Regions from separate parts of the Lottiidibacillus patelloidae genome, predicted to be linked through region 2. Evidence: a T-box and tRNA genes for the amino acid it is inferred to sense, from the RefSeq annotation. Region 2 holds a T-box; the other regions hold tRNA genes.
The links. A T-box is a leader RNA that pairs with one kind of tRNA and senses whether it is charged. The one in region 2 lies ahead of tyrS (tyrosine--tRNA ligase), so its partner is inferred to be a tRNA-Tyr.
Positions count from the first base shown of each region.

Region 1: it has a tRNA-Tyr gene. The T-box ahead of tyrS (tyrosine--tRNA ligase) is inferred to sense a tRNA for this amino acid. The anticodon was not compared.
Region 3: it has a tRNA-Tyr gene. The T-box ahead of tyrS (tyrosine--tRNA ligase) is inferred to sense a tRNA for this amino acid. The anticodon was not compared.

Region 1 covers NZ_NPIA01000013.1:19,852-29,501, reverse strand. The annotation lists partial or broken rRNA gene CIB95_RS15690 (23S ribosomal RNA) at 1-8, shown strand, start outside; rRNA gene rrf (5S ribosomal RNA) at 245-361, shown strand; tRNA gene CIB95_RS15680 (tRNA-Asn) at 372-446, shown strand; tRNA gene CIB95_RS15675 (tRNA-Thr) at 448-523, shown strand; tRNA gene CIB95_RS15670 (tRNA-Glu) at 546-620, shown strand; tRNA gene CIB95_RS15665 (tRNA-Val) at 629-704, shown strand; tRNA gene CIB95_RS15660 (tRNA-Thr) at 712-784, shown strand; tRNA gene CIB95_RS15655 (tRNA-Tyr) at 862-946, shown strand; tRNA gene CIB95_RS15650 (tRNA-Gln) at 955-1,029, shown strand; tRNA gene CIB95_RS15645 (tRNA-Lys) at 1,037-1,109, shown strand; tRNA gene CIB95_RS15640 (tRNA-Gly) at 1,117-1,191, shown strand; tRNA gene CIB95_RS15635 (tRNA-Ala) at 1,201-1,276, shown strand; gene rocF (arginase) at 1,430-2,326, shown strand; gene CIB95_RS15625 (aspartyl-phosphate phosphatase Spo0E family protein) at 2,377-2,532, opposite strand; gene cdaA (diadenylate cyclase CdaA) at 2,668-3,480, shown strand; gene CIB95_RS15615 (CdaR family protein) at 3,480-4,727, shown strand; gene glmM (phosphoglucosamine mutase) at 4,756-6,102, shown strand; gene glmS (glutamine--fructose-6-phosphate transaminase (isomerizing)) at 6,500-8,302, shown strand; gene CIB95_RS15600 (hypothetical protein) at 8,513-9,238, shown strand; gene CIB95_RS15595 (hypothetical protein) at 9,228-9,650, shown strand, end outside.
Region 2 covers NZ_NPIA01000008.1:16,656-26,305, reverse strand. The annotation lists gene CIB95_RS13245 (GNAT family N-acetyltransferase) at 1-476, opposite strand, end outside; gene acsA (acetate--CoA ligase) at 641-2,359, shown strand; gene CIB95_RS16545 (transglycosylase domain-containing protein) at 2,443-5,394, opposite strand; T-box leader at 5,537-5,758, shown strand; gene tyrS (tyrosine--tRNA ligase) at 5,814-7,082, shown strand; gene CIB95_RS13225 (flavin reductase family protein) at 7,296-7,853, opposite strand; gene CIB95_RS13220 (YwbE family protein) at 7,940-8,137, shown strand; gene rpsD (30S ribosomal protein S4) at 8,180-8,782, opposite strand; gene megL (methionine gamma-lyase) at 9,130-9,650, shown strand, end outside.
Region 3 covers NZ_NPIA01000001.1:69-9,718, forward strand. The annotation lists partial or broken rRNA gene CIB95_RS00005 (23S ribosomal RNA) at 1-31, shown strand, start outside; rRNA gene rrf (5S ribosomal RNA) at 157-273, shown strand; tRNA gene CIB95_RS00015 (tRNA-Asn) at 284-358, shown strand; tRNA gene CIB95_RS00020 (tRNA-Ser) at 362-453, shown strand; tRNA gene CIB95_RS00025 (tRNA-Glu) at 467-541, shown strand; tRNA gene CIB95_RS00030 (tRNA-Val) at 552-627, shown strand; tRNA gene CIB95_RS00035 (tRNA-Met) at 645-721, shown strand; tRNA gene CIB95_RS00040 (tRNA-Asp) at 725-800, shown strand; tRNA gene CIB95_RS00045 (tRNA-Phe) at 849-924, shown strand; tRNA gene CIB95_RS00050 (tRNA-Thr) at 936-1,008, shown strand; tRNA gene CIB95_RS00055 (tRNA-Tyr) at 1,075-1,159, shown strand; tRNA gene CIB95_RS00060 (tRNA-Trp) at 1,181-1,254, shown strand; tRNA gene CIB95_RS00065 (tRNA-His) at 1,286-1,358, shown strand; tRNA gene CIB95_RS00070 (tRNA-Gln) at 1,377-1,451, shown strand; tRNA gene CIB95_RS00075 (tRNA-Gly) at 1,455-1,529, shown strand; tRNA gene CIB95_RS00080 (tRNA-Cys) at 1,534-1,607, shown strand; tRNA gene CIB95_RS00085 (tRNA-Leu) at 1,634-1,722, shown strand; gene CIB95_RS00090 (bifunctional diguanylate cyclase/phosphodiesterase) at 1,864-3,861, shown strand; gene CIB95_RS00095 (DMT family transporter) at 4,086-4,994, shown strand; tRNA gene CIB95_RS00100 (tRNA-Leu) at 5,117-5,197, shown strand; gene CIB95_RS00105 (nuclear transport factor 2 family protein) at 5,263-5,649, opposite strand; gene CIB95_RS00110 (VOC family protein) at 5,908-6,285, shown strand; gene CIB95_RS00115 (arylamine N-acetyltransferase family protein) at 6,451-7,224, shown strand; gene CIB95_RS00120 (SDR family NAD(P)-dependent oxidoreductase) at 7,293-8,051, shown strand; gene CIB95_RS00125 (FAD-dependent oxidoreductase) at 8,139-9,650, shown strand, end outside.

The DNA.
Region 1 (9,650 bases), on a different contig from region 2:
TTAACCAAAATATAAAAAGCGAGGCGACTGTATAGTTTCGACAAGCGCTGGAACTCATGAATGAGAAGTCCAAAAGACTTCGACTGAGGGAGTGAAGCGACCTCGAGAAACTAGGAGCCGCAGCTGGACTATTAAAATGTATGTGATTGTCGTTATCTAGTTTTGAAGGAACGATGTTCCTGAAAAAAACACTTGTCAATCAAGTAAAGAGATGATAATATATTTCTTGTCTTGAAGGATATTATCTGGTAATGATGGCGAAGAGGTCACACCCGTTCCCATACCGAACACGGAAGTTAAGCTCTTCAGCGCCGATGGTAGTTGGGGGCTGTCCCCCTGCAAGAGTAGGACGTTGCCAGGTTTAGTATTGTTCCACAGTAGCTCAGTGGTAGAGCTATCGGCTGTTAACCGATCGGTCGCAGGTTCGAGTCCTGCCTGTGGAGCCATGCTTCCATAGCTCAGTAGGTAGAGCACTTCCATGGTAAGGAAGAGGTCACCGGTTCGAGCCCGGTTGGAAGCTCCAGGAGAAGTGTTAAATATTTATTGGCCCGTTGGTCAAGCGGTTAAGACACCGCCCTTTCACGGCGGTAACACGGGTTCGAATCCCGTACGGGTCACCATTTATAGTGGAGGATTAGCTCAGCTGGGAGAGCACCTGCCTTACAAGCAGGGGGTCGGCGGTTCGATCCCGTCATCCTCCACCATTATTATGCCGGTGTAGCTCAGTTGGTAGAGCAACTGACTTGTAATCAGTAGGTCGGGGGTTCAAGTCCTCTTGCCGGCATTTTTTATTTATATTTTTGTAAGCTAACGATAATCTTCTATTCATAAATGAATAAATGATTATTTTTTTCTGTCCATGGAGGGGTAGCGAAGTGGCTAAACGCGGCGGACTGTAAATCCGCTCCCTACGGGTTCGGCAGTTCGAATCTGCCCCCCTCCACCATTTATTATTGGGCTATCGCCAAGCGGTAAGGCAACGGATTTTGATTCCGTCATGCGTAGGTTCGAATCCTGCTAGCCCAGCCATTATTTAGAGCCATTAGCTCAGTTGGTAGAGCATCTGACTTTTAATCAGAGGGTCGAAGGTTCGAGTCCTTCATGGCTCACTTTATTGCGGAAGTAGTTCAGTGGTAGAACACCACCTTGCCAAGGTGGGGGTCGCGAGTTCGAACCTCGTCTTCCGCTCCAAACAAGAATGGGGCCTTAGCTCAGCTGGGAGAGCGCCTGCCTTGCACGCAGGAGGTCAGCGGTTCGATCCCGCTAGGCTCCACCATACATAATAAATTACAAACCTTAAATCATTATTTGATTTAAGGTTTTTTTGTTGAAAAGATATGAAATTATTACATTGAATATATACAGTAAGTGTTTTTAAGATGAAAATAGAGTTATAATATAGAGTGAGCATATATAGGAGGTAATACATATGAAGAAAATTTCAATTATTGGAGTGCCGATGGACTTAGGTCAAAATAGGCGTGGTGTAGATATGGGCCCAAGTGCGATCCGTTATGCAGGATTGGAAAAACGTTTAAAATCATTAGATTTAGAAGTCATTGATACAGGGGACATTGAAATAAGTAGAGATCATGGGCAAATAAAAAAAGAAACAAACTTAAAAAACTTAAATGAAGTAATCGTTACAAACGATAACTTAAATAATAAAGTTTCAGAAGTTATTTCTGAAGGATCATTTCCATTAGTTTTAGGTGGAGACCATAGTATTGCAATTGGGACTCTTGCTGGTGCAGCAAAACATTATGATAACTTAGGTGTTATTTGGTATGATGCGCATGGAGATTTAAATACGGCGGACACTTCTCCATCAGGTAATATCCATGGAATGCCACTTGCAGTTAGTTTAGGTTTAGGTCATGAAGATTTAGTTAATATCGGTGGCTATGCTCCGAAGATTAAACCGGAAAATATCGTAATTATTGGAGCACGCTCCTTAGATAAAGGAGAACGTGAATTAATTAAAGAAAAAGGTATTAAAGTTTATACAATGCATGAGGTAGACAAGCTAGGTATGTCTACTGTAATTAAAGAAACGTTAGATTACCTTTCTAAAAAAACAGAAGGAGTACATTTAAGTTTAGATTTAGATGGACTCGATCCAGAAGATTGTCCTGGTGTAGGAACACCTGTCATGGGTGGGTTAAGTTACCGAGAAAGTCACTTAGCGATGGAAATGCTCTCTGACTCAGGACTCATTACTTCTGCTGAGTTCGTAGAAGTAAATCCAATTTTAGATGAGAAAAATAAAACTGCCGAAGCTGCAGTAGGTTTAATTGCATCACTTTTTGGAGAGAAATTGTTGTAAAAGTACAAACATCAGCAAACCAATGTTAAGGTTGCTGATGTTTTTTATATCTAATTTACTAAATTGTTATACTTATTTAATAGTTCATCCAAGTCTCTACTAAGTTGTACTACCTTGCTTGAACTGTACGGGTGCTTCTCAGCAATAGATATCATCTTTTCTCTAGTTTTCTCAATTTTTTGTAATAAGATAAATTTATCAGTCATCCTAGCACTCCCTCCTAATATTATTTTAACATATATTCCCACTACGTTAAAAAGTTAAACATTATATGCAATTTAGTTTTGGCAAAATTATGATATAATGAAAAAGGATTCTGTGTTTAACATGGAGGAAGTAATATGGCGAGTGGAGGAGTAACTATTTTAGAATTTTTAACTAAGGCTATAGACATTTTACTCGTAACTTTTGTAATATATAAACTTATTATGATTATTCGCGGGACAAAAGCAGTCCAATTATTGAAAGGGATAATCGTAATATTATTTGTCTGGTTCGTAAGTAATTTATTCGGTCTAATGACATTAAAATGGCTAATGGATTTAGCAATTACATATGGTTTACTAGCAATAATTATCATTTTCCAACCGGAATTACGAAGAGCACTTGAGCAATTAGGAAGAGGAAGTTTCTTCTCACGAACCTCAGTCAATGAGGAAGAGGAGAATGTTAAATCACTCGAAGCGATTATTAAGGCAGCTAATTATATGGCAAAACGAAGAATTGGTGCTTTAATATCCATTGAACGAGAAACAGGATTGAATGAATACATTGAAACGGGAATTCCATTAAACGCAAGCTTAACAGAAGAATTACTTATTAATATATTTATTCCAAATACACCATTACACGATGGTGCTGTAATTTTGAAACAAAACAAAATTGAAGCTGCTGCTTGTTATTTACCACTTTCTGAAAGCCCGTTTATTTCAAAAGAATTAGGTACTCGTCACCGAGCAGCACTTGGGATTAGTGAAGTAACAGATAGCATCACTATTATAGTATCTGAAGAAACAGGACAGATATCTGTGGCTAAAAACGGCGAGTTAGTAAGAGGATTAACAGAAGAGAAACTGCGTCCTATATTAACAAAAGAATTAATGTTAGAAACTGAAAATACTTCCTCAACTCGATGGAAATGGAGGAAGAAATAATGTTGGATCAATTATTAAGAAGTCGTTGGTTTGTTAGAATTATTTCATTTATGCTTGCAGTTCTACTTTTTTTAGGAATCACACTTGATTCTCCTCAAAGTAAGCCAAGTACAAACCCTTTCTTAACGTTATTTTCCTCTTCTAAAGATCCAAAAGCTTTTGAGGAAGTTGATCTTGTATCTTATTATGATGAGGAGAAATACGTCGTTACTGGTTTACCTGAAAAAATAAGTATCTATCTAGAAGGCTCAGAAAGCCTCATTACGAAAGCAAAATTAGCAACAAATTATGAAGCATATGTCGATTTAAATGGTTATAAAGAAGGAACACATCAAGTGCCTGTGATGCACAGAAACATCCCTGGTCAGTTAACCGTAAAAACGGACCCTGAACATGTAACAATAACAATTGAAGAAAAGGTTTCGAAATTAGCACCTGTGGAAGTTCAAGTAATTAATGAAAGTAAACTACCGCTCGGTTATGCATACGAAACGCCGATTGTATATCCAAACAGTATTACAGTTACAGGAGCAAAAAGCCAAGTGAATAAAATAGCTCTAATAAAGGGTTATATTAACATTGCATTTGCTAAAGAGAGTATAGATACTAGTGTGCCGTTGTTCATTTATGATTCGCAAGGTAATGAGCTAAAAAATCTAGATGTATATCCGGCAGTAATTGATGTGAGAGTGCCGATAACAAGTCCATATAAAAGTGTACCAATTCGCGTGAAAGAAATTAACTCCTTGCCAAAAGGCTTAAGCCTTGTATCTATTACGGTTGAACCAAATACAGTTATCATTTATGGTCAAAAGGAAGATATTGACCGTTATGAGTATATCGATGGTAAGATGCTAAATTTACGGACGATAAATGAGGATACAGTTTTTACTTTTGATGTTCCGGTTCCAGATAAGATTTCCATCGTCAAACCAGAAAAAATAAAAGTGAAAGTTCAAGTTGCGAAACAAGAAGAGAAAACATTTGAAGATGTAAGTATTAAAGTCAAGGGACTATCCCAAGGATTAAAAGCTTCATTTATTACGCCAAGTGATGGGGTTTTAGATGTGAATTTATTAGGCGCACAATCCATTTTAGAAGATGTGACAATAGCAGACTTTGATATATTTGTTGATTTAAGTCAATTAGTAACCGGTGAGCATATTGTAAATATAGAATTTAATGGACCACAATATGTAAAGTGGGAAGCACATACATTCAAAGCGAAGGTTAAGATTACAGAGTAGCTGTTACGAGTTAAAGGAGAGACATACAATGGGTAAATATTTTGGTACTGATGGAGTAAGAGGTATTGCAAATAAAGAATTAACACCTGAACTAGCATTTAAATTAGGACGTTTTGGTGGATATGTATTAACGAAAGAAACTGAAAAGCCGAAAGTCCTTATCGGTAGAGATACTAGAGTATCAGGTCATATGCTTGAAGGTGCTCTAGTAGCAGGACTATTATCTACTGGTGCTGAAGTAATGCGTTTAGGGGTTATTTCTACTCCAGGAGTAGCATATTTAACAAAAGTGTTAGATGCTCAAGCAGGTGTAATGATTTCAGCATCACACAACCCTGTAGCTGACAACGGAATAAAGTTCTTTGGTTCTGATGGCTTTAAACTATCAGATGAACAAGAACAAGAGATTGAAGAACTACTAGAAAAGGAAGATACTTTACCACGACCAATAGGTGCCGAATTAGGTCAAGTAAATGATTACTTTGAAGGTGGCCAAAAGTATATTCAATATTTAAAACAAACAATTGATGAAGATTTTGCAGGTCTTCATATTGCATTAGATTGTGCTCACGGTGCGACGTCATCTTTAGCTCCACATTTATTTGCAGATTTAGAAGCTGACATTTCGACAATGGGTAGTTCTCCGAACGGCTTAAACATCAATGAAGGTGTTGGTTCAACTCATCCAGAGGCACTAGCAGCCTTTGTTAAAGAAAAAGGTGCTGATATAGGGTTAGCTTTTGATGGAGACGGCGATAGACTAATCGCAATTGATGAAAATGGAGATATCGTCGACGGAGACCAAATTATCTTCATTTGCGCAAAATACATGAACAAACTTGGCAGACTGAATAATTCAACTGTAGTATCAACAGTAATGAGCAACTTCGGCTTTTATAAAGCTCTTGAAGCAAATGACATAGCTTCAGCTCAAACTGCAGTTGGAGACCGTTATGTTATGGAAGAAATGAAAAAAAGTGGATATAACCTTGGTGGCGAACAATCAGGTCACATTATTTTCTTAGATTACATTACTACAGGAGACGGTTTACTAAGTGGTTTACAGATTGTTAACATCATGAAAGCTACAAATAAAACACTTTCAGAGTTAGCTTCTGAAATGGAAAAATTCCCACAATTATTAAAAAATGTAAAAGTAACAGATAAGCATGGTGTTGTTGAAAACGCAGCTTGTAAAGCAGCAATTGAAGCAGTTGAAGCAAAATTAAATGGCAACGGACGTGTCCTCGTTCGTCCTTCTGGAACAGAGCCTTTAGTTAGAGTAATGGTTGAAGCTGAAACAGAAGAGCTTTGCAGCCAATATGTAAATGAAATTGTCACTGTTGTAGAAGCTGAACTTGGATTTAAAGAGTAATTACTAAAAATTATATTTAAGAATAGACTATGCATAAGGTCACCTTTTAGTGGCTTTGTGCATATTTTTGTAGTATTGACGTTTTATGTAAATGTGGTATGATTTTAATATTGCATTTTAAATGAAAAAGGAGGAAAGTAAAAAAACCTAAATGTAACACAAAGCGCCTGAACTGCCTCGGACGAAAGTATGGCAGTTGACGAGGAGGAGGTTTATCGAGTATCGGCGGATGCCTCCCGATTGACCATCACAATCGACATTTCTTTCCCAAAAACATTAAGGTGACTTAATGTACAAAAGGATTAGAAAAGATGGAACTATGAAAACAACGAAAGAAGAGGGGCAAGAAGCCCCAAAAGTTTCCTTGCCCCTCGCTTACTATGGGAGGAAAAATAAAATGTGCGGAATCGTAGGATATATCGGAACAAATGATGCAAAAGAGATCTTATTACAAGGATTAGAAAAGCTTGAATATCGAGGTTATGACTCAGCAGGTATTGCTGTATTAAATGACAACGGAGTTACGGTGTTTAAAGAAAAAGGCCGTATTGCTACTTTACGTGAAAATGTAAATGAAGATGTAGAAGCGACAATTGGAATTGGTCACACTCGTTGGGCAACACACGGTGAACCAAGTAAACTAAACGCTCACCCACATCAAGATGAAACAGAACGCTTTACAATTGTTCATAACGGAGTAATTGAAAACTATGAGCAACTTAAGAAGCAATATTTACAAGGTGTTACGTTAAAGAGTGAAACAGATACAGAAGTTATCGTTCAACTTATTACGGCATTTGTAAACGAAGGACTAAATGTTGAAGAAGCATTCCGTAAAACACTATCTGAATTACATGGTTCTTATGCAATTGCATTATTAGACAAAGAAGATAGTGAAGTCATTTTCGTTGCGAAAAATAAAAGTCCATTATTAGTAGGTCTTGGGAAAAACTTTAACGTTGTAGCAAGTGACGCGATGGCAATGTTAAAAGTAACTGACCAATTTATTGAGTTAATGGATAAAGAGATTGTAATCGTTTCTAAAAATGCAGTTGAGTTAAAGAACTTAGACGGCGAAAATGTAGAACGTAAACCATTCACAGCTGAAATCGATGCAAGTGACATTGAAAAAGGAACATACGCACACTACATGTTAAAAGAAATCGATGAACAGCCTTTCGTTATTCGTAACATCGTACAAAAATACCAAGATGAAAACCATAACATTGTTTTAGATAATGATATTCGACAGGCAATGCTTAATACAGATCGCGTATACATTATCGCTTGTGGAACTAGTTACCATGCTGGGTTAGTTGGTAAACAATTAATTGAAAACTTAGCTAACATTCCAGTTGAAACACATATCGCAAGTGAGTTCATGTATAACATGCCTCTTCTTTCAGAAAAACCATTGTTTATCTTCATTTCACAATCAGGTGAAACAGCAGATAGCCGTGGCGTATTAGTAAATATTAAAGAGTTAGGTCATAAAGCATTAACAATTACAAACGTACCTGGTTCAACGCTTTCTCGTGAAGCAGATTATACACTTCACACGTATGCAGGACCTGAAATTGCAGTAGCTTCAACAAAAGCTTATACAGCTCAAATGGCTGTTCTTGCAATTCTTGCAGGTGAAGCTGCAAAAGCAAAAGGTATTGCGTTAGACTTTGATCTAATTAAAGAATTAAGTATTGTTGCTAATGCAATGGAAACACTTTGTGATCGTAAAGAAGAACTTGAGCAAATTGCAAAAGACTTCTTAGCGACAACTAGAAATGCATTCTTTATCGGACGTGGAATTGACTTCTATGTAGGTTTAGAAGGTGCATTAAAGTTAAAAGAAATCTCTTATATCCAAGCAGAAGGATTTGCTGGAGGAGAATTGAAACACGGGACAATTGCGTTAATTGAAAAGGGAACACCAGTCATTGCCCTAGCTACGCAAAAACATGTTAACTTAAGCATTCGTGGTAACGTGAAAGAAGTAGTAGCACGTGGTGCAAACCCATGTATTATTAGTATGGATGGATTAAATGATGAAAGTGATGCATTCGTTGTACCAGCAGTACACGAAATTCTTTCACCATTAGTATCAGTACTTCCATTACAACTAATTTCATACTACGCAGCACTTCACCGTGACTGTGACGTAGATAAACCACGTAACTTAGCAAAATCAGTTACTGTAGAATAATGACCAACAACCCTCACACTTAATAACAGTGTGGGGGTTTTATGTTTTTCCAAGTGTACAAACCGAAGTAAACTAATAAATTATAAAAATACATAATATTCCATAAATTAATGTTAAAATAAAAGTTAGTATGGAAAAGGAAGGAAAGAAAGCAACAAATTATTATAATAATTGCTTCTTAGGAGTGCCTAGAAAAGGGGATTGGTTTTATTGTGGAATGTTAGTTTCAATATTGTAGGCTTTGTATTTTTCGTATTAGCTTGGCTATCGGTAGCATTGATAGCATTTCGAATTTATAACAATTTAGCAGGTAAACCAAAAGTTTGGAAAGTTGCATTAGTCATCATCGTTGGCATGTTTTCTTTTTCGATAAATTGGTCTGCATTTGATACAGTTTTTCAAATATCCATTTTACCTTTAGGAGTTTGGATTTTATATGCAGTCTTAAAAGGGAAAGAGGGAAAGTGGCAAACGTATCGTCTGTTTGCTTGGTTAGGATTTTGGGCCAATTTTATATTTTTAGCTGCTACATTGGTGTCTTCACCTATTCACGCAACGATTTATCCTGCAGACAGGCCGACAACTTATCTTGCAGATATTACAAATGCTTCTGTAGTTACTAGTCATCCTTCAGGAAAAAGTGAGGTGTCACTAAACAAAGAGGCCTTAATTAGTGAACTCGATCAATTAAGTCGAGAGATGATAATGAATATTGAATGGTATAACGAAACATACAGGAATAATATGGATTCAAACAAAAAAGAAGAGCGCTTCCCTTATCTACTCATTAATTATCAGGAAAAATGGGGAAGTGGCATGGAGAGTACGATTTATATAGAGAATGACGGTAAAGGTATTTTAATCTCCTCTGCGGGTAAGCAATATTATTTTCGTTCTAATAATTCTATCTTAAAGGAGGGAGGACATGGTAAATAAAAAGAAATACATATATATTTCATGTGGATTTATTTTAGTATTATTAGCTACAATCGTTTACTTTTCTTATTTTTCACAACCATCTTCTTTCCTTACAGAAGAGATGTTAATCGAGGAAATTAATAAAACGTTTCCGAAAGCAAATGCAAACCAAATTCTAGAAGTATTTGATGTAAGTGAAAAACATAAATATGTTCCTTTTATTACGGGCGAGGACGATTATGGTAAAAGTTTTTGGGTGTGGGATAAATATAAGTGGCGACTAGCGTATATTGATACAAAAGGTAGACCTTACATTTGGAAAATAAATAAAAATGATCCGGCATCGTATCATCTTGTTTGGAATATCCATCCTGATGATCAAGTGAAAAAAGGTGACTTTTATATGATTAGAGATAGAGGGTATCGTACA
Region 2 (9,650 bases):
ACTTTTTCCATTACTTTTCGGTAGTCCCATACAGAAAGGCCTGTCCGATTTAAATCCCAATGCCAATAATATTCAGTCGTAATGACGATATAATTATCCATCGCTTTATCCATCATTGCTACCTTTAATAAGTTTTTCGCTACCTTGTAATGACGATAGGTTGGAATGATTTCTATCGCACCTAACTCTAGTAGGTTTTCTAAATTTCCTTCTGACCATCTTTCTAAAGGATCAGGATATAAAAAAGTAACATAGCCGATAATTTTATTTTGTTCTCGGGCAATAATAATTCTCGCTTCAGGTAACTTCGCAATTTCAATGATTGCTTTATGTTGTTCTTCGGGAGAACGAAAAGCATCAAGGTCACGGTGAAACTCACATCTCTCGAGTGCAGAAGGAGTTATCGGTCCTTCTAATATCAACGTACCCTTTGGTGTTTTCAGTTCAAGTGCATTGTATGTTTTTATATGTTCCATTCTGTCACCACCTAAACTTTGTAAATCATCTATTTTATTATACAACATTGGTGGAGCTAGTTTTAATAATTTTTTAAAAATTGTGAAAAGATATAAAATAATTTATAATAATATTGTGAAAGTTCATGAATGTATACAAAATAAAAGTATAAAGGGGGATTGTCATGAAAGCGGAAATTATTCCAGCACGACAAGGAAATCACACTTTATCGAATTATGATGAGCTGCGTCAATCATTTCGTTGGCAAGACGTAGAAAAAGAATTTTCATGGAGTGAAACAGGCAGAGTTAATATTGCTTATGAAGCAATTGACAGACATGCATTGACAGATAAGAAAAATAAAGTTGCACTTTATTATCGTGATCTCCAAAGAGAAGAAAAGTACACGTTTAAAGAAATGAAGGAAAAATCCAATATGGCTGGCAATCTTTTGAAACATTATGCAGATGTTGAAAAAGGTGACCGAGTATTTATTTTTATGCCAAGAACACCTGAACTTTATTTTACGCTATTAGGTGCGCTGAAATTAGGAGCTATAGTAGGTCCGTTATTCGAGGCTTTTATGGAAGGTGCAGTGCATGATCGCTTACTGGATAGTGAAGCAAAAGTACTAGTGACAACAAAAGAGTTGTTAAATAGAGTACCTGTAAAAAAACTTCCGAATTTAAAGCATATCGTTCTAGTTGATCAAGATGTAGAAGAGAAAGGTATATATATTGATTTTCATAAACATTTCCAAACTTCTAATAAACAGTTAGATATTGAATGGGTTGATCGTGAAGATGGTATGATTTTACATTACACTTCTGGATCGACTGGTAAGCCAAAAGGTGTTTTACATGTTCATAATGCGATGATACAACATTATCAAACTGCCAAATGGGTGTTAGATTTACAAGAAGGTGACACGTATTGGTGTACTGCAGATCCAGGCTGGGTAACAGGTACATCATATGGAATTTTTGGACCTTGGTTAGTCGGAGCGTCAAACGTCATATTAGGAGGAAGATTTTCACCTGATTATTGGTATAAAGTAATTGAAGATTTTGGAGTGTCTGTCTGGTATAGTGCTCCTACAGCTTTTCGTATGTTGATGGGCGCAGGGGACGAACTCGTAAAAAAATATAATATGTCTTCGCTTAGACACGTATTAAGTGTCGGTGAACCGCTAAATCCTGAAGTTATTCGCTGGGGAATGAAGGTGTTCCATTTACGTATTCATGATACATGGTGGATGACGGAGACTGGTGCGCAAATGATTTGTAACTACCCTTCAATGGATTTAAAGCCTGGGTCAATGGGTAAACCACTCCCAGGGATTAAAGCGGCAATTATCGATGACCATGGAAATGAATTGCCACCGTATCGCATGGGTAACTTAGCAATTAAAAAAGGTTGGCCATCGATGATGCGTCAAGTATGGAACAATAAAGCAAAGTATGATTCCTACTTTTTGAACGATGAATGGTACTTCTCTGGTGATTCAGCGTATATGGATGAAGACGGTTACTTCTTTTTCCAAGGGAGAATAGATGATGTTATTTTAACTTCTGGTGAGCGCGTTGGCCCATTTGAAGTTGAAAGTAAATTAGTAGAGCACGCAGCGGTTGCGGAAGCCGGTGTTATTGGCAAGCCTGACCCTGTTCGTGGTGAAGTGATTAAAGCATTTATTTCATTGCGTAAAGGCTATGAACCTAGTGAAGAATTAATAGAAGAAATTCGAACATTTGTAAAGCGTGGTTTAGCAGCACATGCTGCTCCTCGAGAAATAGAATTCCGAGATAAGTTACCGAAAACAAGAAGTGGGAAAATAATGAGACGTGTCCTCAAAGCATGGGAACTCAATTTACCTACTGGAGATCTTTCTACAATGGAAGATTAACATGAATAAGGGCCTAGCGATCTAAATCGCTAGGCCCTTATTATTATTTATCATTTAGATTGTCTAGATAATGTCTCTCATTATCAGTCATTTATTTCCGGTGGATCTACAGGATCAACAGGATCAGTCGGATCTCCTGGATTAGCTGGATCCTCAGGGTCAGTTGGATCTTCTGGGTCAGTTGGGTCACTAGGATTTCCTGGATTTGTCGGATCAGTTGGATTTTCAGGCTCTTCTTCCTCACTCGTATAATTTCCAGTGTTAACTTTATTGGAGAATTCAGATTCATTTCCAACTATATCGACAGCTGTCACAACATAAGAATAATCACCTTCTGCTAAAGTGAAACTTAACTCTTTAGTATTATTTAATACAGAAGCAACAATTTCATATGTTTCACTGTGGTTTTTCGCTCGATATATACGGTATCCAATGACATCTTTTTCAGAATGAATTGCCCAAGTTAACATACCGTCTTGTTTAGAAGCAGCAATGGCACTTGGATTTTTCCCATTATCAGCAAGTATTTCAGTAGATAAAATTTTAACTTTTTTCCACTTTTCTAAAACCTCACCTGAATTTCTATCTCTCGGAAGAATATATGGAATTTCTTCTTCATTGAAGTTTTCCGTATTAAAGTAAATCGTTTCTTCAATCATGTCTGCCGGAGTTAATTCATTAGGTAAATATGCTTTACCATTCGCATAAACAACATTACCTTTAATAAATGAATTATCAGTCTCAGTAGGGACGTGATTAATATTAAAGATATCCGTTTTTACTAATCCTAACTCTTGGCAAAGTGAAGAAGGGAGCAAACCGGAAGCTTCACAATAAGAACGTCTTACGATACCACCAGGCATTTTAAAGTTATCTTCTGGATCCATCAATTCAGGATTAATGCTATAAGCTGCATTTGCTAAATATGACCATAAAATTTGTGAACGTGCAGCTTCTCCTCGATCAAGTTTTTTTGGATTTTCGTATCCAAGTCTAACTCCAAGCGTAACATTCGGGTTTAAACCAACGAACACTGCATTTTCATTATTTTGAGTCGTACCTGACTTCGCACCCCAGTCACTTGTAAAGTCTAAATATCTTAAGATTCTGCTACTTAGACCATCAGTGACAATACTTCTTAGTAAATCTACTGACAAATAAGCAGTCTGAGGAGAGAATACTTCTACTTCTTCTATTTCATGTTCAAATATAACTTCGCCATCTTTCGAGACAATTTTCTCAATAATATAGCCATCAGTAAATTTACCGTTATTACCAAAGGTTGCATAGGCATTAACAACATCTTCCATAGTTACATCTAATGTACCTATTGCCATAGAAGGGAATGTTCCTTCACCATGTTGCCATCCATTTTCATTCTTCTCGCCGTGAACTCCCATTTTTATTAAATAATCTCCAGCATCCCAAGGGTCGACAGTTAAAAATGATTTAATTGCAGGGATGTTCCAAGAGTAATTTAACGATTCACGAACAGATACCAATCCTTGGAACTTTTTATTCCAGTTCAGTGGCTTATAATTTAATGATGGATAACTTAATTCCAAAGGTGCGTCCAAAATTATTGAACCAGGTTGGATATGTCCTTCTTCCATTGCTGGTGCATATGCAAGAATCGGCTTAAATGTTGATCCTGCAGATACAGTACTTAACGTTGCATTGTTATAAGATGAACGAGCGTAATCACGACCACCTACAAAGGAAATAATCGCTCCAGTTTTATTGTTTATTAAGATAGCACCAATATCTTCTGGTTCCATCACAATTACTTCTTCCATTTCGCCCGTTTCGGGATTCTCCACAAATTTTGCTTGTGGCTTATCACTACCGAATAAAGAATCATCTTCGACTACTTTATTCATCGCATCGTAAATTCCTTTATCGATAGTAGTGTAAATATTATAACCAGATCGGCGCATTTCACGATCTGCCTTAATACGATAGCTTTCTAATAATGTTGCATCACTAAAAAGAGTTTCTTCATCAATTCCATCTTTATTTGCTAAATAAATAGCAACTTTTTCTTTTGCACGCTTTTCAATTTCGAACGTTAAATAAGGATAACGCTCAATTGATCCAGGCTGAGGAGGAAGGAAGTTAGCTTTAATATCGTATGCTAAAGCAGCTTCATATTCTTCTTTTGTAATGGACTCGGCTTCCAACATTCTACTTAAAACAGTCTTCATCCTATTTAAAGCAGGTTCTATACTTTCTTTTACAGTCCCATTAGCTGTAAATGGAGTATATCCAAAAGGACTTTGCGGAAGTCCTGCAATAAAAGCAGCTTGTGGTAAGCTTAAGTCTTTTGCATCTACACCAAATATTCCTTTTGCTGCAGCTTGTATTCCAGCAATTTGTCGGCCAGAGGAGTTTCTGCCAAAGTCAACAACATTTAGGTATGCTTCTAAAATTTCATCTTTATCAAAAAATCTCTCAAGTCTCATCGCAAGGACAATTTCTTTCGCTTTTCGATCGAAGGAAACTTCAGTTGTTAAGATTTGATTTTTAATTAATTGCTGCGTTAATGTACTACCACCAGTTTTTACTGTTGCATTTGTTGCTTCTTGGAAAATTGCACGCATAATTGCTTTTGGAACGACACCATTGTGACGCCAAAATTCAGCATCCTCTGTAGCAATTACAGCTTCTATTACATGTTTAGAGACATTATCAATGGTTACTTCTTCACGTTCTTTTACAGATCTTAATTTGTCTAAATAAATATTATTCGCAAAATAAATATTAGAGGTTTCTTCATAATTATATATATCTTTTTTCATACTTTCATAGCTACGGATAGGCTCGTCCTTTACTAAAGAAGCAAAGTATCCAGCGCCGACTCCACCTGCAAAAACAAAACCTAAAATACCCATTACAGAAAAAATTAAAAATAAATTCCAAAGAACATTATAAGAAATTCTAGAAATTTTAACGATTTTCTTTTCAATTAGGAAATCGGTAGTTATCGTCCAGTACTTCTTAATATTTGTTGTTATATTTGCTATTATTTCTTTCATGGTTTACCTCCTAAAGACCTTTGAAGATCAAACTCAATTATAGCATATTAGGTCGATTAGGATAACAAATTCATTTATTTTAAAAATATATATTTGACAGTACATCCTATTCTATGATAAAAAATATTAAACAAATAAAATTTTATTGGCATTGAAAGGTTAAGTAGTGATTTATCTCACTGTATACAGAGAGCTAATGGTTGCTGGAAATTAGCACATAGATAAACGCGAATTACACCCTGGAGCTATTCTTTGTGAACGAAATAGTAGCAAAGAACGGAGATATCCGTTATCAAGTTAGAGTGGGAGCTTTTTTTTAAAAAGCTTCAATTAGGGTGGTACCGCGAGCAAACTCGTCCCTTCTTTTAATTAAGAAGAGACGAGTTTTTTTATTTGGAAAAAGAAAAGGGGAGAAAGTAATGACGATTTTAGAGGATTTAAAATTTAGAGGACTAGTTCATCAAAATACTGATGAAGAAGGTTTAATTAAACATTTAGAAGATGGAATGGTTACGTTATACTGTGGATTTGATCCTACTGCAGATAGTCTACACATTGGTAGTTTACTACCAATTTTATGTTTACGTCGTTTTCAATTGGCTGGACATCGTCCAATTGCCTTAGTTGGAGGCGGTACAGGATTAATCGGCGATCCAAGTGGGAAAAAAGCTGAACGAACACTTAATACATCGGAAACAGTGCAACAATGGAGTGACAGCTTAAAAGCTCAGCTCTCTCGCTTCTTAGATTTTAATGCCAATGGAAATCCAGCAACAGTCGTTAACAATTACGACTGGATAAAGGATATAGATGTGATTACATTTTTAAGAGACATTGGGAAAAGTTTTGGGCTAAATTACATGCTTGCAAAAGAATCAGTAAGCTCTCGTTTAGACGCAGGTATTTCCTTTACTGAGTTTAGCTACATGATTTTACAATCCTACGACTTCCTAAAACTTAATGAAAAAGAAAATTGCACATTGCAAATTGGTGGAAGTGACCAGTGGGGTAATATTACTGCTGGGATGGAGTTAATTCGTAAACAAAATGAAGGGGAGCAAAAAGAAAAAGCTTTCGGACTAACGTTCCCACTCGTTACGAAAAGTGACGGTACAAAGTTCGGTAAAACAGAAGGTGGCACGATTTGGCTCGATGCAGCGAAAACGTCTCCTTACGAGTTCTACCAATTTTGGATTAACACGAATGACCAAGATGTCATTCAGTTCTTAAAGTACTTCACATTCCTAAGTAAAGAAGAGATTGTCGCACTTGAAGAGGAAATGAAAGTAGCTCCAGAAAAAAGAAGCGCGCAAAAAACATTAGCTGAAGAAGTAACGAAATTAGTTCATGGGGAAGAAGCACTTCAGCAAGCAATTAAAATTACAGAAGCATTATTTGCAGGAAACATTGCTGATTTAACAGGTGAAGAAATTAAGCAAGGATTTAAAGATGTTCCTTCTTTTCAAATGGAAAATAAGGATGATATCGCACTTGTTGACTTATTAGTAAATAGTAAAATTTCACCTTCAAAACGACAAGCACGTGAAGATATTAAAAATGGTGCTGTCTACATTAATGGTGTAAGAAGACAAGAAATGGAAACAGTCATTAACGCAGAAGACCGTATTGAAGATGAATTTATCGTTATTCGCCGAGGGAAGAAAAAATACTTCTTAATTAAATACTAAATTTAAAGGGTTGTTAAGAAAGTCAGTAATACTGGCTTCCTAACAGCCCTTTTTCACATTTTAATATCTTATCCTTGAAATCAACTCCCTTTCCGCGGGCGAACCGCAAGCATCCTTGCTCGCTATTCCCGCAGGAGTGTCGAGGATTTCATTGGATTAAAACTATATGTCGCTACCTGCTCTTATTTTTGGTACTTTTCAGGCAACCACTATTTACGAGTGTTTATGAGAAATTTGTTTGGTATTATTATCTGCAACGAGAAACTTAGATCTACCTAAGTATAGAGGAATATTTAACTTTTCAAAGTTTGGTAACCCTTCTTCGGTAAACTTTTCATCATCACGATGAAAGCCTGTTATTTCACCTACGAAAAAGTCGTGATCACCATAAGTATTAACGTCAATTAATTTACATTCATATGCGACATAGGCGTCTGTTAAAATAGGGCATTTTATCGTCACACCACTGATGAAAGAAATGCCTAATTTTTGAAATTTATCTCCATTAGCACCTGTCTCAGTACCTGCTTTTAAAATAGCGTTGGCATGGTCGGCGGAAACAAATTGAATAGCAAATTCCTTTGACTCTTTTATTAAATGGTGGGTAAATCGTTCCTCACCAATTGCAACACCATAGATCGGGGGTTCGTACGAAATATACGTATGCCATCCTGCAGCCATAATGTTCTTTGTACCATTCCACTGTGCGGTGACAAGTGCTACCATACCAGGATATGAATGCATGACAGTTGTTTTTGTTTGCTTTAACATAATTTCCAACCTTTACTTTAATTTGTATTTTGGTAATAATAGTCTATCATAATAAAGGTAATTACAAAGGAAGGAAGACTTAACTTATGACAGATGGAAGATATAGAAATAATGTATTAGCAGGAAGCGAAGTAGATGTTGTCTTAAAAAAAGATCAACGAAGCGGGACATTAACACGAGGAATTGTGAAAGATTTATTAACGAATTCTTCTTATCACCCTCATGGGATAAAGGTGCGTCTACAAGATGGACAAGTAGGTAGAGTGAGTAATATTATTAAATAACAAAAAAACCTTCTTGGATGAACCAAGAAGGTTTTACTCTTATTAACGAGAGTAGAATTCAACGATAAGTTGTTCGCTGATTTCAGAAGATAATTCAGAACGCTCAGGTAAGCGGTTGAAAGTACCCTCTAATTTGTCAGCATCGAAAGTTAAGTATTCAGGAACGAAATTGTTAACTTCGATAGCTTCTTTAATAATATCTAAGTTACGTGATTTTTCACGTACACCAATTGTTTGTCCAACAGATACGCGGTAAGAAGCGATATCTACGCGGCTTCCATCAACAGTGATGTGACCGTGGTTAACTAATTGACGTGCTTGACGACGTGTACGAGCTAAACCTAAACGGTAAACTAAGTTATCTAAACGTGCTTCTAAAAGGATCATGAAGTTTTCACCTTGAATACCAGGCATTTTCCCAGCATCGTTGAAGATACGTTTGAATTGACGTTCGTTTACACCGTACATGTGACGAAGCTTTTGCTTTTCACGTAATTGTAAACCATATTCAGAGATTTTTTTACGTTGTGTTGGGCCGTGTTGACCAGGAACGTAAGGACGTTTTTCTAATTCTTTCCCCGTACCGCTTAGTGAAATACCAAGACGACGAGATAATTTCCAAGATGGACCAGTATATCGAGCCATAATTGACTCCTCCTCTGTTTTTATTTTTATTGCATAAAATAAAAACTAGCAGGCTGTAATAGAGGACTTCTGTGTATTTTACCTTCATGCACCCTCGCCTCGACAGCAAGAAGTTACAAGATGCACCATCAGTTCAATAAAGAAATGAGGGATAAAATACGGACAAATGCCATTATTACTGCTGTACTTATTTTACACAATGGCAATTATATGATGAATATAAGAAATAGTCAAGAAAAAATCTTTCTATACATTTTTGAGAAAGCGCTTTCAAAACTAACAGTATTAACATAATATAGAAGATATATACAGACATAGATATAATTTGGAGAATGGAGAGACTTTTGATGAAAAAGAAAAAACATCTCGATACTGAAATTATTCATGCAGGGTACGATTCAGGAAAACATTTTGATAGCTTAACACCACCGATATACCAAACTTCAACATTTACTTTTGCAAATGCCGAGCAAGGAGAAAAACGTTTTGCAGGTGAAGATTCTGGTTATATTTATTCGCGACTAGGTAATCCAACTGTCAAAGTTTTAGAAGAGAGAATGGCAGCAATCGAAGGCGGCGAAGCAGCTTTAGCATTCGGATCTGGAATGGCAGCTGTATCTGCAACCTTGATATCACTGACAAAAACAGGCGATCACATTCTTTGCTCAGAAGGGATTTACGGCTGTACTTTTGGTTTACTACAAATAATGAAAGAAAAGTATGCAATTGAACATGATTTTATTGCTATGAAAACGGAAGACAGTATACGAAAGGCAATACGCCCTGAAACGACTGTAATATATGTTGAAACTCCGATAAATCCAACAATGACGTGCATTGATCTTGAGATGGTTGTAAAAATAGCAAA
Region 3 (9,650 bases), on a different contig from region 2:
ACAGATACTAATCGATCGAGGACTTAACCAAATTTTTAAATGTATGTGATTGTCGTTATCTAGTTTTGAAGGAACGATGTTCCTTTTTATTACAAGAAAATACCATTGTCTAAGTGTAAACTATCATGGTATAATTCATCTTGTCTTTAAAATATGTCTGGTAATGATGGCGAAGAGGCCACACCCGTTCCCATACCGAACACGGAAGTTAAGCTCTTCAGCGCCGATGGTAGTTGGGGGCTGTCCCCCTGTGAGAGTAGGACGTTGCCAGGCATTAAATTAATCCACAGTAGCTCAGTGGTAGAGCTATCGGCTGTTAACCGATCGGTCGCAGGTTCGAGTCCTGCCTGTGGAGCCATTTGGAGAGCTGTCCGAGTGGTCGAAGGAGCACGATTGGAAATCGTGTAGGCGGCTAACGCTGTCTCGAGGGTTCGAATCCCTCGCTCTCCGCCACAAGGTTTTTTGTGGCCCGTTGGTCAAGCGGTTAAGACACCGCCCTTTCACGGCGGTAACACGGGTTCGAATCCCGTACGGGTCACCATATATATATTGGAGGATTAGCTCAGCTGGGAGAGCACCTGCCTTACAAGCAGGGGGTCGGCGGTTCGATCCCGTCATCCTCCACCATTTTAACTTAATATTATCGCGGGGTGGAGCAGTTCGGTAGCTCGTCGGGCTCATAACCCGAAGGTCGTAGGTTCAAATCCTGCCCCCGCAACCAAATGGTCCCGTGGTGTAGCGGTTAACATGCCTGCCTGTCACGCAGGAGATCGCCGGTTCGATCCCGGTCGGGACCGCCATTTTTAGATTGCAATCACTGTTTATTAGCATAATGCATATATTGTTATGGCTCGGTAGCTCAGTCGGTAGAGCAGAGGACTGAAAATCCTCGTGTCGGCGGTTCGATTCCGTCCCGAGCCACCATTTATTCATATGCCGGTGTAGCTCAGTTGGTAGAGCAACTGACTTGTAATCAGTAGGTCGGGGGTTCAAGTCCTCTTGCCGGCATCTTTAATAAAGTTATTGTTGACATTATTAAAGAATGAATATATAATATTAATTGTCTTTCTTAACGGAGGGGTAGCGAAGTGGCTAAACGCGGCGGACTGTAAATCCGCTCCCTACGGGTTCGGCAGTTCGAATCTGCCCCCCTCCACCACTTTTAATAATTAGTTATTAAAGGGGCATAGTTTAAAGGTAGAACTAAGGTCTCCAAAACCTTCAGTGTGGGTTCGATTCCTACTGCCCCTGCCATAATTTAAATTAAATAATTAATAATACAATGGCGGGTGTGGCGAAGTGGTTAACGCATCGGATTGTGGTTCCGACATTCGTGGGTTCGATTCCCATCACTCGCCCTTTAATTTTTAAAATTTTGGGCTATCGCCAAGCGGTAAGGCAACGGATTTTGATTCCGTCATGCGTAGGTTCGAATCCTGCTAGCCCAGCCATACGCGGAAGTAGTTCAGTGGTAGAACACCACCTTGCCAAGGTGGGGGTCGCGAGTTCGAACCTCGTCTTCCGCTCCAAGATGGCGGCATAGCCAAGTGGTAAGGCAGAGGTCTGCAAAACCTTTATCACCGGTTCAAATCCGGTTGCCGCCTCCAAAATTTTAATACTGCCAAATATATTTGCCGGGGTGGTGGAATTGGCAGACACACAGGACTTAAAATCCTGCGGTAGGTGACTACCGTGCCGGTTCAAGTCCGGCCCTCGGCACCATACTTAAATGACCAACCAACATACATTATGTATGTTGGTTTTTTCGTGTTTATTATATTTGTAAAGCGATTCAAATTTCCCCTTTTTTTTACAATATGTGATAGAATATAAAAATATATTCTCCTAGAAAGGGTGTGCACAATGGTTTTAGAAAAATTAAAACTAAAAGCCATTGCCTATCCACTCTCTGCACTTTTTATCTTAGCTTCTATAATAATAGATGGTTTTATTTTTGAGAATCGTGTTGAAGCAATATGGATGGCAAATATTTTATCGATACTCGTTGTTGCTTATATTAGAGGCTTTAAATCAGGGATTATTATTTCAGGAATGGTCACAGGGTCACATGTCTTATTTAGTATATTAATTTTCTCAGATACCTCTCTAATTAATACGGTATTTTTTGCTGTATTTTTCTTTACTATTTCCGTCCTTTTTTGTTATTTAGTTGATATAGTGCAACGAAGAGTGAACATCCTTGAAGCATTTCGAAAAAGCCCAAATGCAATGTTTTGGGTCCGTCTTTTTAATCCAGAAAGAGTTTTTGTAGCAGAAGGTATTGCTCGACTTTATGGAGCTGATCAAAAAGACTTTGAAGAAAATCCAGATTTTTGGTTTGAAAATGTAGTAAAAGAAGATAAGGATAGAGTAAAAGCGCATGAAACAAAGTATTTGAATGGGGAAAACAGTAAGATTGAATTTCGAATAAGACTTAATAATGGTGAGACTAGATGGATTGAAAGTTACGCAATACCAATTATTAATAAAAGTGGAAAACCATTTATGGTATGTGGGTCTGTTATAGATATTACTTCCAAAAAGGAAGCTGAAGTAAAGCTAGAGTACATGGCATATCATGACTCAATTAGTGGCTTGAAAAACCGATTTAAGTTAGAGGAAGATTTACATGAAACCTGTCTGAATGCAAAAGAAGGTAATGAAGGATTTTCTTTATTATTTTTAGATGTAGGACGATTAAAGGAAATTAATGATACATTAGGTCATAATTCAGGAGATCAACTGTTAAAAGAAGTAGGTAAACGATTAATTGATCTTCTTGGTATACAAAGTTATCTTTATCGTTATATTAGCCAAGAGTTTATTATTTTGCTTAGGAATACAAATAGAGAAAAAACAGAAAGTATCGTTAATGATATTATTACATGCTTATCTAATCCTGTAACATTGTTAAATGGCCGTGAGGTTTATCTTACACCTAAAATCGGAATAGTATGTTCAAATGAAGTGGAAGAGCTAAAACCAGAATACTTAATAACAGCAGCTAGTTTAGCCTGTGTCTCTTCAAAGAAAACGAACGCAGGAGCATATGTATACTATAACTTTACATTACGTAATGCAAGTAATCGAACCTTATTATTGGAAGATAGGCTCCAAAAAGTGCTAGCTAACAATGAGTTGGAAATGTACTATCAAGCAAAGGTAAATCTAATGAAGCAAAATATAGTTGGAGTTGAAGCTTTACTTAGATGGAATGATAAATCAGAAGGATTTATTTCACCAATGGAATTCATTCCTATTGCTGAAAATAATGGGACAATAATTCAAATTGGTAAGTGGGTGCTAGAAGAAGCATGCCAACAAGCCAAAAAATGGTTTGATGAAGGTCATCCAATTACTGTTTCTGTAAATGTATCAGTGATTCAGTTTAAGCATATAAACTTTGTGCAAACCGTAAAAGATGCCCTTTTGAAAACGAAACTCCCGCCACAATATTTAATACTTGAGATAACTGAGAGTTTACTTATTTCACCAGATGAAACGATAGAAGTATTTCACGAACTAAAAGAGCTCGGAGTCAAAATATCTTTAGATGATTTTGGCACAGGTTATTCAAGCCTAAGTGTCTTAGTAAATCTACCTATCGATGAACTTAAGATTGATCGTTCATTTGTAATAGATATGATGAGATCAGAGAAAAAGCGTTCTATTATAAAAAATATAATTAAATTAGGGAATGACTTAAATATAAGCACAGTTGCAGAAGGAATAGAAACAGAAGATGATTTAAGTTTCTTAAAAGGTGAATTGTGTGAACTTGGGCAAGGATATTTATTTTTAAAGCCAGTTCCAGCAAATGAATTAATTTTTGATGGAAATGGTGTCTTAGTGAAAAAGTAAGTGGATAATACTTTTTCGCTATCATGCTAAATTCAAGTCCATAGTTAAGTGATCTAACGACATAACTTATTGTGTGTCGTTTTTCTTGTTATAGAAAGGGTTACTAGCTATTTCGAGCTAAATAAAAGATACCTACATATATTAATAGACTTTAATTCTTTCGTTTTTACAAATTTCATATATACTTACAACTAGAATATAAAAAATGCGCGAGGTTAAATATGATGAACCAACCAAAAATAAACCCTTATTTCATGTTAGCAATTGGTGTAATTGCTGTATCAAGTTCAGCAATTTTAGTAAAGCTTTCTTCTGCACCTGCTCCTGTCATTGCTTTTTATCGTTTATTTTTTTCCGTAGTAATTATGCTGCCTTTATTTTTAATAAAATATCGTCATGAACTTAAACTTATAACAAAACGAGATTGGCTATTTTCAGCAGTCTCTGGTGTATTTTTAGCATTTCATTTCATTTTATGGTTTGAATCATTGAATTACACATCTGTTGCAAGTTCAACGGTATTAGTTACATTACAGCCGATCTTTGCTTTCGTAGGAACATACCTTTTCTTCAAAGAAAAGCTTAAGCTTCAAGCAATACTAAGTGGAGCTCTAGGAATAAGTGGAAGTATTATTGTTAGTTGGGGCGATTTTGCTATAAGTGGTATGGCTTTATATGGAGACTTTTTAGCGTTACTCGCTTGTGCGATGGTTACAGCATATTTATTATTTGGGCAGACAGTCCGTAAAAGGTTATCACTTATTACGTATACATTTGTTGTCTATGGTATTTGTACGTTCACGTTATTTTTATATGTGGTTACACTTCAATATGAACTTTATCCATATCCACAGTCTGATTGGCTTTATTTTGTATTGCTTGCTATTGTGCCGACGTTACTAGGGCATACGCTATTTAATTGGTCGTTGAAGTGGTTAAGTACTTCTACAATTTCGATGAGTATACTTTTTGAGCCAATTGGTGCTTCGATATTAGCGTATTATATATTAGGAGAAATGGTATTGTGGACACAGGTCATTGGTGGTGGAGTCATTATTATTGGAATCTTGATGTTTTTAATGAGTGAAAGAAAAGCAAGAAGGTCATTCCAGAAAGCAAGTATAACGGAGTAGTGTTGCTATAATTAAATCTTCGAATTGAGTGGAGCTATTGAGGTAGGAAAACTCTAGTTGACATAGCTCTATTAAGATGTTAAGTTATATCTTGTCCGATATAGTAATAACTATAGTAATATGCCGGTGTGGCGGAATTGGCAGACGCGCACGACTCAAAATCGTGTTCCTCTGGAGTGCCGGTTCGACCCCGGCCACCGGTATCAAACTAATACAAAAACACTCACTTTGTGAGTGTTTTTTTGTTTTACACATTTGTTGAAGTTAATCAAAACATCCCATTCTCATTCGGAGAATTTTCGGGGATTTGTTGGCCGACATCCCACATTTCAACGATTTCGTCATTTTCAAAGCGGAAGATATGGACAATAGCTGCTCCGATATCATCGGCATTTTGCTTCACATGCGAATATACAACAACTCTATCACCTTCTTGCAACGCAAGCTTAACTTCAAAAATCTTGTTAGGGGCATCTACATGATTTTCCTCCATTGCAACGATGAGTGATTCTGCATCACCATGGAAATAAGGGTTGTGATGACATAAATCAGCGCTTGTGTACCGCTTGAATGCATCACGAATGTTCCCAGCTACGACGAGTTTCAAAAAAGCGATTGCTTCTTCTTTCATTGAAATATTTGATTCTATATTCATTTGGTTCATCCTTTCATTCTATAAATTTCCTTTAAACTATTAATTGAAGCTTATGATAGATATGAATCTATGTCAATTTCCTTCCTTAGTAAGAGATGACATAATTGTCTCAGATTAATAATAGTCGAAGGTATATAATAGACACGTAGCGATGATGAAAGATGTATACGAAGGAGATGTGCTTACATAACATAGACAAAAATGCAAAATCAATTGCGTAATAGTATAATTTTAATATGTAACCTAAGGAGTGATTAGATGATAAATAAAATTGCAAAAGTATCTATCTATGTCGAGGACCAAGAACAAGCAAAGGACTTTTGGTTAAATAAAGTCGGGTTTGAAATAAAGCTGGAACAGCCAATGGGACCTGACTTTTCCTGGATTGAGGTCGGACCAAGTGATAGTAATGGTACGACGTTAATTCTTTATTCGAAAGTGGCGATGCAGCAACAACAACCTTCTAAAGTGTCACATCCATCCATACTTTTTAGTACAACGGATATTGAGTCAGCATATGAGAAAATGAAGCAAAACGATGTAAAGGTCGGTGATATGATGAGAATGCCATATGGCACAATGTTCGCTTTCTATGACCAAGATGGAAATGATTATTTATTAAGAGAAGATAAATAGCACAGTACTGTAAAATTGAAACTACTTATTAATGTTGGAAAGCAGCATTATAAGTAGTTTTTTACTTAGCAAAAAGAGGCAAATGAGCGTTTTGTGTGGAATAAAATGATATACAGGTGGCTAACGCAAAACCAACATCGTCTTTATTAAGAAGGAGTGTTGCACTTGAACATCAATTCATTATTCCGAAAAAGAATTGGAATTTCTGAAAACGAAGAAATTACTTTTGAAAAGCTCGCTTACATATTAGTGAAAACTTCACAAACGATACCTTTTGAGAATTTGGTAGTGATTGATAATAGGGAAATTGAAATCTCAAATGAATACTTAGTGAATAAGGTCTTAGTAAATAATGAAGGAGGTCTTTGCTACGAAATAAATCCTTTATTATATCTCTTTTTAAGAGAGAACGGGTTTCATGTAAACTTGTTAAGCGGAAATGTTTATGACAAAGAAAATGAACAGTTTCAACCAATAGGGGATACACATGTCACAATTCTACTTAGTCATCAGAATAAGTCTTATATCATTGATTCTGGCTTTGGCGGGAATTTACCTTTAAAGCCAGTGCCGCTAAGTGGAGAAACAGTGAAGTCAATGAATGGCGAGTTTAAAATAAAGGGGTTAGATAGGCAAGCAGGCAGATATCTGTTTGAGATGAAGATAAAAGATAAATACACGGACTGGAAAGTTGGCTATGCATTTAATGTAGATACGCCAATCGAAAGTATGGATGAATTAAATAAAATAAAAGATATTATTTTTGAGCATGAACAGTCTCCCTTTAATAAACATCCATTGGTTTCATACTTCACAGAAAGAGGAAGAACAGTCCTCACGAATACCTATTTTAGAAGTTGGGAAAACGGTGTGATGAAAAATGAAGAAATAGATGATGAGAGATTTGCAAAGTTGGTATGTCGTATTTTTAGAATTTAATAGAAAAAAGTGTCGTAAATTTAACTAGCATACATAAAACCTAGGAAATATTAGAAAGGATGAGCAACTTGGATCTTGGCTTAACTGGAAAGAAGGTATTAGTTACTGGAGGATCAAAGGGAATTGGAGAAGGAATAGCAAAAGCATTTCTTGCAGAAGGGGCAATTGTTGGCATTGCCGCTAGAGGAGGAGAAGCTTTAGAGGAAGCGAAGGCAAACTACCCTTCCATTTATACCTATCAGTGTGATGTCACAAGCGAATCAGAGCGGACAGCGTTAGTTTCAACGTTCCTCGAAGAACATGGTGGAATAGATATTCTTATTAACAATGCCGGTGGAAGTAACGGTAGTACTGTGATGAAAACAGAAATGGAAGATTTCGAGCGGGCAATGGAGTTAAATTATTATTCTGCGGTCCACTTAAGTAAACTAGCTGCCACTGAAATGAAGAAACAGCAACAAGGAGTCATTATTAATATCACCTCGATTTTCGGCCGTGAAAGTGGTGGGAAAGTAACGTATAACAATGCCAAGGCAGCATTAATTAGCTTCACAAAATCCTTTGCCGATGAAGTCATTAATGATGGCATTCGCGTAAATAGTGTCGCGCCTGGCTCAATCCTACACCCAACAGGTAATTGGCAAAGACGTCTAAACGAAAACCCTGATCAGATTAAGCAATTTGTAAAAGATGAAATACCAGCTGGACGCTTTGGAACAGTGGAAGAAGTAGCAAATGTTGTGACATTTCTAGCTTCTGATAAAGCCTCATGGGTCGTAGGTGCAAGCTGGAATGTTGATGGTGGCCAGTCGAAGATGAATATGTGATGAGTTTACGTAAACTTAAATAAGTATGAATGTTTCCCTCCATTTCTACAAAAACTAAAGCATCTTTGTTTTTAATGGAGGGCACAAATGAAAGAAGAAAATGCACAAGCAGAACAACTACCTAAATCCCCAATATCCTACTGGATCGAAGGCACGGATATTCCGACGTTCAATCAGCTACAGGAAAATATTCATGCGGATGTCGTTATTGTCGGTGGTGGGATTACCGGCATTACGACAGCGTATCTTTTAATGAAAGAAGGCAAAAAGGTCGCTTTAATTGAAGCGGATCAACTGTTGAACGGAACGACAGGGCATACGACTGCTAAAATAACGGCGCAGCACGACTTAATTTATGATGAGTACATTACTCATTTTGGCGTTAACAAAGCAAGGCTATATTATGAAGCGAATATGGAAGCGCTACAGTTCATCAAGGATACAGTGCAAGAGCAAAACATTGATTGTGAATTCGAAACAGAAGATGCATTTTTATATGCGACGACGGAGGAATACGCTAGCAAACTAGAAAAAGAATACGAAGCGTATCAAAAACTGCACATTGATGGACAGCTAGTTGATCAAATTCCGTTTAATATAAAAATCACAAAAGGACTCTCTATGAAGGGACAAGCGCAATTTCACCCACTGAAATATCTCGCGCACCTCATCCAGCTCATGAAGGAAGAGGGCTGTCTATTATTTGAAAAGACGGTTGCGGTAAATATTGAAGAAAATGGTGAAGATGTTTCTGTATTAACGAGGGATGGCTACAGCATCACAGCGAAACATATCGTTTCAAGCTCCCATTTTCCCTTTTACGAAGGAACGGGGTTATATTCAACGAGAATGTACGCGGAACGTTCGTATATTTTAGCGGTGAAAACGAAGGATGAATATCCAGGTGGCATGTATTTAAGTGTTGATCAGCCAACTCGCTCGCTTCGTTCTGTTACGATAAATGGGGAAAAAATGGTTCTCGTCGGTGGTGATAGCCATAAGTCTGGCCAAGGAAAAGACACACTTGAGCATTACAATGCGTTAAAGACCTTTGCTCAGCAGACGTTGGCAAGTGAGGAAGTCGTCTATCGTTGGTCAGCACAAGACTTAATAACAATTGATAAGTTACCGTATGTTGGTGCCATCACACCTTCTAAGCCGAATATACTTATAGCGACTGGCTACAGAAAGTGGGGTATGACAAACGGGACTGCTGCAGCGAGGCTATTAACAGATCTCATCATGGAAAAAGACAATCCATATCAAGATGTCTATAGTCCATCTAGGTTTTACGCTGACCCTAGCTTAAAGCACTTTTTTAAAGAAAATGTAGATGTCGTTAAACATTTAATAAAAGGGAAACTAGAAGTCCCCGTTAAAGAAGTGCATGAGCTCGAAAATGATGAAGGCGCCGCTGTCTTAATTGATGGCCATCGCAAAGGTGCGTACAAAGACAAGGAAGGCAACGTTCATATTGTCGATACGACTTGTACGCATTTAGGTTGCGAAGTCAATTGGAATCATGGTGAACGGTCGTGGGATTGCCCGTGTCATGGCTCGAGATTTTCCTATAATGGTGAGGTCATGGAAGGGCCGGCA